DNA from 3 places in the Lysinibacillus sp. GJ-1 genome. Region 1 is predicted to be linked to each of the others. Evidence: riboswitches for the same ligand, from Rfam matches in the RefSeq annotation. Region 1 holds a riboswitch; each other region holds the start of a gene.
What was found. Region 1 has a riboswitch for thiamine pyrophosphate ahead of thiW (energy coupling factor transporter S component ThiW). Riboswitches for the same ligand answer to the same signal wherever they lie in the genome.
Positions count from the first base shown of each region.

Region 2: another riboswitch for thiamine pyrophosphate. It lies ahead of thiT (energy-coupled thiamine transporter ThiT); the one in region 1 lies ahead of thiW (energy coupling factor transporter S component ThiW).
Region 3: another riboswitch for thiamine pyrophosphate. It lies ahead of thiM (hydroxyethylthiazole kinase); the one in region 1 lies ahead of thiW (energy coupling factor transporter S component ThiW).

Region 1 covers NZ_CP088912.1:825,611-829,601, forward strand. Annotated here, with positions in the region: gene LO754_RS03780 (VWA domain-containing protein) at 1-1,811, shown strand, start outside; gene thiW (energy coupling factor transporter S component ThiW) at 1,865-2,356, opposite strand; TPP riboswitch at 2,478-2,585, opposite strand; gene LO754_RS03790 (MFS transporter) at 2,649-3,845, opposite strand.
Region 2 covers NZ_CP088912.1:4,076,587-4,080,577, reverse strand. Annotated here, with positions in the region: gene LO754_RS20380 (AAA family ATPase) at 1-1,077, shown strand, start outside; gene LO754_RS23555 (hypothetical protein) at 1,180-1,302, opposite strand; gene LO754_RS20375 (magnetosome magnetite crystal formation protein family) at 1,331-1,663, opposite strand; TPP riboswitch at 1,790-1,897, shown strand; gene thiT (energy-coupled thiamine transporter ThiT) at 2,023-2,583, shown strand; gene map (type I methionyl aminopeptidase) at 2,830-3,585, shown strand; gene LO754_RS20360 (hypothetical protein) at 3,613-3,991, opposite strand, start outside.
Region 3 covers NZ_CP088912.1:3,539,450-3,543,440, reverse strand. Annotated here, with positions in the region: gene LO754_RS17535 (alpha/beta-type small acid-soluble spore protein) at 1-17, shown strand, start outside; gene thiE (thiamine phosphate synthase) at 125-754, opposite strand; gene thiD (bifunctional hydroxymethylpyrimidine kinase/phosphomethylpyrimidine kinase) at 741-1,568, opposite strand; gene thiM (hydroxyethylthiazole kinase) at 1,568-2,323, opposite strand; TPP riboswitch at 2,416-2,513, opposite strand; gene mbcS (acyl-CoA synthetase MbcS) at 2,708-3,991, shown strand, end outside.

The sequences.
Region 1 (3,991 bases):
GGCTTGTGAAATATGAGGCGCTCGTGCAAGTTGGACAGGATGCCATTTTTGAAAATAATAAATTAACAAGTGTGACGATGGTACAAAGCGAGCCACATTTACTGATTGTCAATGGCTACGATACGGCATCACCAATTGCTGCAGCTCTAGGATCAAATTCAATTTCCTATGATGTTGTGGATGCAGCAAGCTTACCAAATGAACTGTCTAGTTATTTGCAATATAACGCGATTATTTTTGATAATGTTCCTGGACACTTAGTTGGAGAGGCGAAGATGAGCGTTATTGAACAGGCAGTGAAAAACTTTGGTGTTGGCTTTACAATGGTCGGCGGTGAAAATAGCTTCGGCTTGGGTGGTTATTTTAAAACACCGATTGAAACATTACTACCTGTTGAGATGGAGATAAAAGGCAAAGAACAATTGCCATCTTTAGGGCTCGTCATTGTACTTGACCGTTCAGGAAGTATGTATGGCTCAAAACTAGAGCTTGCGAAAGAAGCGGCGGCTCGATCTGTTGAAATGTTACGAGATGAAGATACGCTAGGATTTATCGCCTTTGATGATCGCCCTTGGGAAATCATCGAAACTGGACCATTAGGCAATAAAGAAGAAGCCGTCGATACGATTTTATCGGTTACGCCTGGTGGTGGTACAGAAATTTATCGTTCATTGGCAGCAGCCTATGATAGTTTAGCTGATTTAAAATTGCAAAGGAAACATATTATTTTACTTACAGATGGACAATCACAAGCTGGCAATTATGAGGATTTAATTGAAACGGGGAAAGAACAAGGAGTGACACTGTCAACTGTGGCGATTGGACAAGATGCTGATGGCAATCTTCTGCAAGGGCTAAGTGAAATGGGCAGTGGTCGCTTCTATGATGTCATCGATGAACAGACAATTCCTTCGATTTTATCACGTGAGACAGCGATGATTTCACGTACGTATATTGAAGACAATCCTTTCTATCCAACAATCTACAATGCATCTGGCTGGAATGCATTATTTGCGAATGGTGTGCCACAAATGAATGCCTACATTGGCACAACAACGAAGCAGGGAGCTGCTGTTATAGCAGAAAGTGAGAAAGAAGATCCGGTATTAGCACAATGGCAATATGGACTTGGTAAAACTTTTGCTTTCACATCCGATTCAACGGGGAAATGGGCTGGTGACTGGGCAAGATGGCAGGAATGGGGAACATTTTGGCAAACCATTATATCGCAAATGCTACCAAGTTATAATGATGTCGCCTATGATGTACGTCTTGATACAGATGGTTCATTTATTATCACCGATCCGACAAATGAAGCAGCATTTTTAGATATTGTTGCTGTCGATGAAGCTGGTGAGGAGCTTGATATACAGCTTGAAACGCTATCTGCCTCGCAAGTACGCGCGGTTGTCCAAGCGAAGCCTGGTTTGATTTTCTTCCGCATCGCTGATGAAGAGCAGGCTATTTACCAAGCAGGTCTTAGTGTACCTTACAGTGCTGAATATGAATTACGTCCTGTGAATGAAACCGTAGTAGAGCAACTAACAAAGCAAACTGGCGGCTCAGTGTTGAAAGAACCACAAGAAGTGTTCCGTGATTTCACAAACAAAGGAGCAGAGCGCCAAAATATTGCGACATGGCTACTCTTAGCAGGGATGTTGCTATTCTTCTTGGATATTACGATTCGACGCTTTGGTTGGCGCTTTATAACAAGTCGCAGGCACAATGAAAAGCCTGTAGACGAAACAGCCGTGCAGGTGGAAAACACCAATGTTGCGCAGTTATTAAAAGGCATGAAAAAACGCTCATAATAAAAAGATGGCACATTGCGAAAAAAGCATGTGCCATCTTTTTTTGAACATAGCTACTTAGTAATAAGAATAGACGGTGCGGTTTTCCGAAGACTGCTCGCGATGATAATGCCGAGACATGCCCCAATCAAACTAGATGTCAAAAAGGCGGGCATAAAAAATAATGCAGCTACGGATGTTCCCATAAATAATTGCGCATAAGGTACAGCGATTAGTGAAGCAAGGATACCTGTGCCGAATACTTCACCAACTCCTGCTAGCCATTTCTTGCCGCTATATTTATAAGCAAAAGCAGCACATGCTGCACCGATGACACTTCCGGGGATCGCTAAAAGAGAGCCTGTGCCTGTTAGTATGCGAATAATGGCTGTTAGCAAAGCAACGATAATGGTAGGCACAGGCCCTAGTAAAATGGCACCGATAACATTAATAGCATGTTGTACAGGATAGGCACGAGCAATCCCAGTTGGAATCGAGACAAATATAGAGCCTGCTACAGCAATAGCAACCAATAAAGCCATGATAGTTAGTTTTTGAATAGCCATGATAGTTCCTCCTTTATTTTATAGAACATGTGGAATTGTTGGTAAAACGACCTAATGGATGACAAAAAGACCGCTCCCCCTAAACAAAAGGAAGCGGTCTTGTATTTGATAATGACACAATAAGCAAGAGTCGCCACTTCCCTCCGCTAGTGTGAACTAGATCAGGTTCAAAGGGTCCGTATATGACCATATACGTCTCAGCCTTGTAAAGACTCCCCTAGTGGTAAACATGATATTAAATTTCTACTAATAAATGTAACATAACATCTATATTAGTCAACGCTATTTCACATTATTTCGAGTCAGGTTGCATAAGATGTGGCGCCTTTTTTAAAGTCCAAATAAGTGCTAAGAAGAAGCAGGCCATTAAAATAATTGCCCCGAAAATATAAGGACTATTTATATTCCAATCAAAAAGAACGCCTGCTAGTGCAGGCCCAATCATATTGCCGAGACTCATATACGCATTATTAAGACCAGCGGCAAAGCCTTGCTCATTTTCAGCCAGTTTAGAAATTAATGTGTTAACGGCAGGGCGAATTAGTGTAGTGGCTGTTGAGAAAACCGTTGCAACAATTAATATTAGTGCAAAACCAGATACAAATAATATTGCATAAATTGCTACAGCCGCAATAAATAAATTGACTAACACAACTTTCATTTCACCAAAACGTTTAAAGAGTGGTGTAATGACAAACATTTGAACAATAACACCAAATGCACCACCTACAGTCAGCAAGATAGCAATATCGGCAGGCGTGTAATTAAACTTGTCCGTTACAAATAATGATAATGTCGTTTGAAAATTAGCGATGCCAAACGAGAATACTAGCATAATAATAAGCATGACAAAGTATGGCATTTTGACTGAACGTACCATCTGCTTTGCAAGATTTTCTTGTTTTTGAGCTTTCTGAGCTGCAGTGGGCTTTGTGGAAGGTAGTAAAAATACCGATAGAATAGAAGCAATAATAGCTGCTCCACCAGCCGTAAAGAATGGGAAATGCAAGCTAACTTTCGATAGAAACCCGCCAATACCAGGTCCAATCATAAAACCAAGAGACATGGCAGCTCCTAACATGCCCATTCCTTTTCCTCGTTCTTCATACGTTGTGACATCTGCCACAAACGCCATAATAGGCGGTGCAACAAAGGCTGAACCTAAACCACCTAAGAAACGGGCAACAAAAAGCATCCATACATCTGTAGATAAACCAAATGAAATTTGCCCAAGGCCAGTGACAATCAGACCAAAGATAATCAAATTTTTTCGACCATATCGATCTGAGAGATTCCCAGCAATTGGAGAAAAAACGAATTGTGCTAAGGCGAACGTTGCAATTAGCATGCCAAGAACTTGTCCTGCTGCTCCAAATATTTTTAAATACTCTGGCATAACAGGAATAATAATCCCAATACTCCCCATTGCGATAAACATATTAAACATTAAAATATACAACGCGGCCTTATTAGACTTCTGCTGGGTCATCGAATACCCCCCTTTATTTACTATTAAAACATTACTAAAGTCTATCATAAAGAAATAATGCTTGGCTATCAGATTATAGTCGTAGGTAGCTGTCATGGTTATGATACAAGTACAAGGCGACAGAATAAAGAAAATTGCCACTAAAA
Region 2 (3,991 bases), 1.4 Mb from region 1:
TCATTGCAACAATTAAAGCAAACAATGGAAGATATAAAATCGCAAAAGAATGCATTACAAGCAGCATGGAACGCGAGCCAGCATAATCTACAAGCAACAAAAGAAGCGTCACATAAAGCAGCTATAGCAGAAGAACTGGCAAAAAAAGCCTATGAGGAATTGCAAAACAAACTGAATGAAAAACGAGAACAATTTGTCACAAGCATGAACAATGTAGGTTTTACAACATATGAAGCATATGCGGCGGCAAAGCGAAGTGTTGTACAAATCGAGGAATTACGTAAAGCGTGCCGGGATTACGCTTTACAACAGCACTCTTTACAGCAACAAATCTTAGATGGAGCACAACATCTTGAAGGAAAAGAGAAGCAAAATTTAACGATATTAGAAGACAAGCTTGAGATGCTGCGAGCTACATCTGAAGAAGCATTTAAAATATTGCAACAGACGAAAAATTATGCAACAGCATGTGCTGACTTTATTGTTAAAGTTGATGAAACGGCGAGGGAAATGCGGATACTCGAAAAAGAAGCTGGCCGTGTAAAAGAACTTTACACCGTGTTGAATGGTCAAAATCCCAAGAAATTGTCATTTGAGCGTTATATTCAAATCAATTATTTAGATAAGATTACAGCAGCAGCCAATCTTCGTTTATTCCATTTATCAAATGGACAGTTTGAATTGCGGCGCTCTGATCGCTTGGAGAAGCATGCCAAGCAAAGTGGGTTAGGGTTAGATGTGTATGATGCTTATACGGACCAATTAAGAGATGTAAAAACATTATCTGGTGGGGAGAAGTTTAATGCATCATTAAGTCTTGCATTAGGTATGGCAGATGTTATTCAAAGCTTCCAAGGAAATATTCAGATTGAAACGATGTTTATCGACGAGGGCTTTGGTTCTTTAGATGAGGAAGCGTTAAATAAAGCAATTGATACGTTAATTGATTTACAAGATTCAGGAAGAATGATTGGTGTTATTTCACATGTAGCCGAGTTAAAAGCCGCAATGCCAGCCGTTTTACATGTTGAAAAAACGTTAAGTGGGCATAGTACAACACACTTTGAAGTAAAGTAGTGCCAGTCACCCAAACAATTCTAAATAAAACCCACTTGCACTGTGTGGTGTAAGTGGGTTTTGTGTGCCAGTCACTCAAACAATTAAAAGAAGTCAGTGCACCTATTTTCTGCGTGTTGATACGTAAGGTGTTGTCCCTTTTTTTGCAGCAACTACTTTTTTGACAATAGGAATGACAATAGGTGCAAATTTTATAGCGGTTTTCACTACTTTTGATACTTTCATGAATACGACATCTCCTTAGTACTAAATTTTAACGTATAACTCGTACAGCTTGCACAATATTCCAAATAACAATACCTAATGATACGAGTAAATAAATTGCAAATGAAGCAAACCAAATGATAATGAATGTATTCCCATTTGAAGAAGGATCAAACGTGTTCAATGACATTGAAGAAAATATAGAGATAGCAAAGAAAATGATACCCAAGACTAACGGAATCAAGTGAGAAATAAGTGCTCGAATGGAATGTCTTTTGACTTCACTATCTTTTGAAACAAAGTAAACGACTAATGGAACGACAAATGGTGCAATAAAAACACTGAGATAACTAAACGCAGATAAAACTTTTTGATTCTCCATAATTGTTCCTCCCTTTTTAATATTTACGCATAGAAAGCGTAAAAGTTTCAAAAAAATAATTGAGGAAAAGGTTGTAATACCAAAGGTGTTTGCGTACAATGAGGGTGTTCAATAAAAATGAGATGTAACGACCACAAGGGGAGCTGATGATGTCAGCTGAGACTGGGCACGTAATGCCTTTACTCTTTGAACCTGTAAGTTAACACTTGCGTAGGGATGTGGATAGAAACCGACACTTTTACGATGTGAGGCTCTGTCCTGGCATCGTTTTTTTATGCCGGATTGAGGTGCACATCCAAATAATTGTTTTCTATTCCTGCTCTTGTATCCTACATCGGAACAAAGGAGAGAATAATAGTATGGACAAAAAAAGATTACTCATGCTGGTGGAGATTGCAATTTTTGCAGCGGTAGGGCTTGTGCTCGATCAAGTTTCTTTTAAAGTATGGGCACAAGGTGGCTCGGTAAGTTTAGTCATGATACCAATTATTTTAATGGCATTTCGTTGGGGTCTTTTGTCAGGGCTTACAACAGGTCTATTAATTGGTGTGCTACAAACAATGTTTGGTGCTTATATTGTGCATTGGCTTCAAGGATTACTAGATTATGGGGTAGCCTTTACTGTAGTAGGTTTAGCGGCAATCGTTCGTGAACCTGTATTAAAAGCCGCAACAGCACTCAACAAAAAGAAAATGGCTCTGTACATAGTGATGGGAACAGTGTTAGCTGGTTTTTTACGCTATCTTGCACACACGATTGCAGGTGCAGTATTCTTTGCGGAGTATGCGGGCGATCAAAATGCATGGATTTATTCAATTATTTATAATGGAACATATATGCTACCAGCAACTATTTTAACAGCTATTGTCGGTGTTCTATTATTTACAGCAGCGCCACAATTAATGCAACGAAAATTATAAATGAATGGAAATAGTATGCTAAGAATCACTTAGTATACTATTTTTTTTATATCGAGAACAATCAGTTTAAATGAACTGTAGAGAAAGGCTGTTTTAATGTCTAAAGACTTTTAAAATCGTCTGTTTTTTCTATGAGTAGCACTTATGAAATTCTATTGGCATAGAATAATTAAAGCTTTTGGCGTTATGCACATAAAAAGTTATGTTATATTAAAGAGTAGATATTAGATGAAAGGGACGTTAAAAATGATTGTAAAAACCCAAGAAGAAATTGAAGCCTTTAAAAAAATTGGTCGCATTTGTGCGGAAATTCGTGAGGCGATGAAAGCAGCTACAAAACCTGGTGTGACAACACTTGAATTAGATGAAATTGCAGGACGCATGTTTGCTGAAGCAGGAGCTATTTCAGGTCCTAAGGGAGAGTATGATTTCCCAGGCTACACTTGTATTAGTGTCAATGAAGAAGTTGCCCATGGTATTCCAGGACAACGTATTATTAAAGAGGGAGATATTGTTAATATTGATGTATCTGGCTCTTTAAATGGTTACTTTGCAGATACAGGTATTTCTTTTGTAGTAGGCGAAGGTTATGAGGATAAAGAAAAACTTTGCCGCGTAGCAAAAAGCGCTTTTGATCGTGCAATGACAAAAGTAAAAGCTGGTTCGAAATTAAACCAAATTGGGAAAGCGGTAGAGCGTGAGGCTTATGCCAATGACTTAACAGTTATTATGAACTTAACGGGTCATGGATTAGGTCGTTCATTGCATGATGAACCAAACCACATTTTAAACTATTATGATGCGTGGGATTCAACAATTATGAAAGAAGGCATGGTGTTAGCTGTAGAGCCATTTATTTCAGCAAAAGCAGAGCATATCGTTGAAGCTGGTGATGGCTGGACATTTATCACGCCTGATAAATCTTTAGTTGCCCAAATTGAGCATTCGATTATTGTAACAAAAGACAAACCAATCATTTTAACTTCATTAGATGAGCAATAAGACGAAATAAAAAACCTGCTTACCGATTTATTTTTGGTAAGCAGGTTTTTTTTTGACGAATAGAATACCAACAACAAGTACCCCACATAAAAATAAGGCTGCTGTCGTCACAAGCAACTCGTCAAGATGATTATGAAATGCAATGCCAACGAATGCCCAAATGAAAACGCTAGGATAGACAATATCAAAATGATGATAACGTATATGTAAGGCAATCACGACACCAATTGTCAGTAAAATAACTGCCCAAAGTGGATTGCTAAGACCAAAGCCATTCCATTCATAAGAAGTTAACGTAAAACTCGTATTTGTCATCAATAAAAATGTAGACCAAGCAAAGTAAAGTGAAATCGGAAGGCGGCCAGATAATGCATTATTGGAATGTGAGTACGTATTGTAAAGGAAA
Region 3 (3,991 bases), 2.0 Mb from region 1:
GTATGCCAAAACAATAATTGCAAAAAAGCATTTATTGAACTTAAAACCAGTGACCGTAAAAGGCACTGGTTTTAGTTTGTTTATTTTTACTTTTTTTATGACTAGCGTAACTCGAATTATTCAATCAATACGATTTAAAGGTCTCAACGGTTTGGTGAATATTATGACTTTCACAAATTGCGGAAATAACTGCTACACCGTCTGCACCAGCTTTTAATACAGTTTCTGCATTCTGACAGTTAATGCCACCAATTGCTACAATCGGCAACTCGGGATAATGACGGCGTGCTTGTTGTAAAAATTCAGTACCACTTGGCGCTTTGGCATCGTTTTTAGAAGTGGTGGCAAATATGGGACCAATCCCTACATAATCTGCGCCATTTTCTATGGCGATTTGTAATTCATCCGCTGTATGAACCGAAACACCAAGTATTATTTCCTCACCAATTTTTTCTCTTACTAGTGAGATGGGACAATCATCTTGTCCAATATGAATACCGTCTGCCTTGAGCTTTAAGGCAAGCTCAATATCATCATTTACGATAAATGGAACATTGTAGTGATGACATCGTTTTTGGCATTGACGGGCAAAATGTTCATAATGTTCATCAGTTAGTGCATCTGTTCCTTTTTCTCGAAATTGGAACATCGTAATACCAGCTTGCAATGCTTCTTCTAGTATTGCTAATGGTTGTTTGATTTTGGCATTCGCTGTACCCATTATAAAATAGAGCTGCAAATCACTGCGTTTCACCTATGGTCACCTCGCAACTTTCTTTAAATTTTTGGTAAGCAAAATGATTTGTTGGTCCATTACCATGACCAATCGATAAGTTATGAGTAATTGCTAGTTGAATGAATTTCTTAGCCTCAATAATGGCTTGCTCTATCGGCATTTGACGGCCAATAAAAGCTGTTAATGCGGCAGAAAATGTACACCCTGTACCGTGTGTATTTTTGGTCGCAATTCGATTAGATTGCATTGAGAATGATTTGCCATTTTTAAAAAATACATAATCTACAGCAAAATCTTTGTTCGCTAGATGGCCACCTTTGATAATCACGCATTGAACACCTAGCTGTAGTAACGAATGCGCCGCAAGTCGAATGTCAGACACGGTTTCGATTTTTCTTGCAGCTAATGTTTCAGCTTCTGGAATATTTGGCGTTACAATCGTGGCAAGTGGTAATAAATTGTTTCTTAATGCCTCCACAGCTTCTTGTTGTAATAAAGTTTCACCGCCCTTTGCAATCATGACAGGATCAACAATAAGAGGGATGGTTAAATTCGTCATAGCTAGCGCAATTGTACGAATAATATCAGAGGAAAAAAGCATGCCAGTCTTAATGGCGCTAATTGGAAAATCCTCTAAGAGAGCATGAAATTGTTTATTTATAAAGGCTTTTTCAATGGGTAGCACATCCATGACACCTTGTGTGTTTTGGGCAGTTAAAGCTGTAATTACGGACGTTCCGAATACATCTAATTCTTGAAATGTTTTTAAATCTGCTTGGATACCTGCACCGCCACCGCTATCAGAGCCCGCTATTGTTGTAACAATGTGCATCAAATATCACCGTCCTTCGATAAACGATGCAATTCGTTTAAGACTGCTACAGCAAAATCACCATTGTATTGAGCAGCCGAATGAGCATGTTCAGCAATTTTTTTATAGCTCGTTAATGTTTCGCATAATTGAGAAAAAGGCTCATTGCCCGCCATATATGCAGCACAACAAATTGCGCTTAATAAACAGCCAGTACCTGTCACTTCTGTCATTCGAGTATGACCACCAGCAATCCATTGCGCAAGGTTCCCATCGGTTATAAAATCTTTTTCACCAGTTACAATCACGATGCAATTAAATTTTTTTGCTATTTCTTTTGCTTTATCCTCAACAGACATGGAACCAGTACCACTATCAACACCTTTTTGTTGCCATTGTACATTAGCAATCGCGGCAAGTTCGCCAACATTACAGCGGATAACAGCAAAATGAATCGAATCTAATAACTGTAGTACCGTTTGTTTGCGGTATGCTGTAGCGCCAGCAGCTACTGGGTCCAAAATTACTGGTATACCAAGGGCATTCGCTTTTTTTCCTGCAAGTAACATAGACTCTTTTGTTCGTGTAGTAAGCGTTCCGATATTGACTAATAACGCTGATGCGATGGATACCATTTCTTCGACTTCCTGCGGATCATCCGCCATTACCGGTGATGCACCAATTGCTAGTAAGCCATTTGCTTGAAAATTTGCCACTACATAATTGGTTATGCAGTGAATCAACGGTTGTTTTTTACGAATCGTTTGAAAAACCATTGTAGTCCTCCTCTTTTGGTGGACGTAAGCATGCAAAAAAAGCTCTTTTTTATTCGGGCACAAGGCACACGTAAAAAGAGCTTTTCATCAATAATAAGATGTGTATTGCTCCCTACGTCAGTATTAACTAACAGGTTCAAAGGGTCAGGTTTTACCTTCTCAACTCACAAGAGTCCCCCTGCAATCATGAAAATTTTAGTTGACCAAAATGTAACATACCTTTTCATAGTATTCAATAGCATTTTATCATTATTTGGAAAGCAGTGACTGATGCCATATACTAGACCATGATAATTGTCATGACTTTTTTAAAATAGGGTCCTTCCATTGAAAATCGTAAAAAATGAGTTTTATAATGAACCTAGTATTAAGGAGGAAGTTATGATGAAAAGACAGGATTTAATTGCACCAGAATGGTATAACATTGTGGAGGAAATTGAAAAGTATGCTCAAGATCCATCTAAAAATGCATTAATAGTTTATAATGACAACGAAGAAATTCAATATATTACATACGCAAATTTACTGGAAAAGGCGAATCAGGCTGCCCATGTATTTACTTCGCAGGGTTTAACGAAGGGCGATGTGCTATTAGTGATGGTTCCAAGATCTGTCGAAGCTTATATTGTTTACATAGCGGCACTGAAAGCGGGTTTAACTATTATCCCTAGCTCTGAAATGTTACGTACAAAGGATATTGAATATCGTATTACACATGCCAATGCCAAAGGTATTATCGCCTATGAGCCATATATTGAGCAATTTGACGACGTAACAAATTTAAAAGGAATTATGCAATTCGTTATTGGTCACGCGCATGCACCATGGCAACCATTGCTTGAAAAAATGAAGGAACATCCTACAAATTATACAAACCCTACACCGACAAAAAGTACAGATCATGCCTTTTTAGCTTATACAAGTGGGACAACAGGGAATCCTAAGGCAGCTGTTCATACACATAGCTGGGGTTATGCGCATTTACGTACGACAGCACCGAATTGGTTAGGTGTCCAAGAAAATGATATAGTTTGGGCTACTGCCGCACCCGGTTGGCAAAAATGGATTTGGAGTCCGTTTTTAGCAACTTTAGGTAGTGGAGCAACAGCATTTGTCTATAAAGGAAAATTTGATGCTTCGACTTACTTGTCATTGCTAGAAAAATTTAAAGTAAATGTGTTATGTTGTACCCCAACAGAATATCGCTTTATGGCCACACTTAACAATCTACAGGACTATAATTTAAGTGCCATCCGTCAAGCTGTATCAGCGGGTGAGCCGTTAAATAGTGAAGTCGTTAAAGTGTTTTCAAAAACGTTTCATATTCAAGTGCGTGATGGCTATGGCCAAACAGAAAATACATTACTTGTTGGGACACTAGTTGGCATGGATGCTCGCGTCGGCTCTATGGGTAAACCGACACCAGGCAATACAGTCGAAATTATTGATGATTTTGGAAATCCTGTTGCTGATGGCGTTGTTGGAGATATTGCCGTTCATCGTCAAACCCCAGCACTGTTTAAAAAGTATTTCAAGGACCCAGAACGCACTAGCATGCAATTCCGTGGAGATTGGTATATTACAGGTGACCGAGCATACAAAGATGCAGATGGCTATTTTTGGTTTGAGGGACGTGGTGATGATGTCATTATTTCGTCAGGCTATACA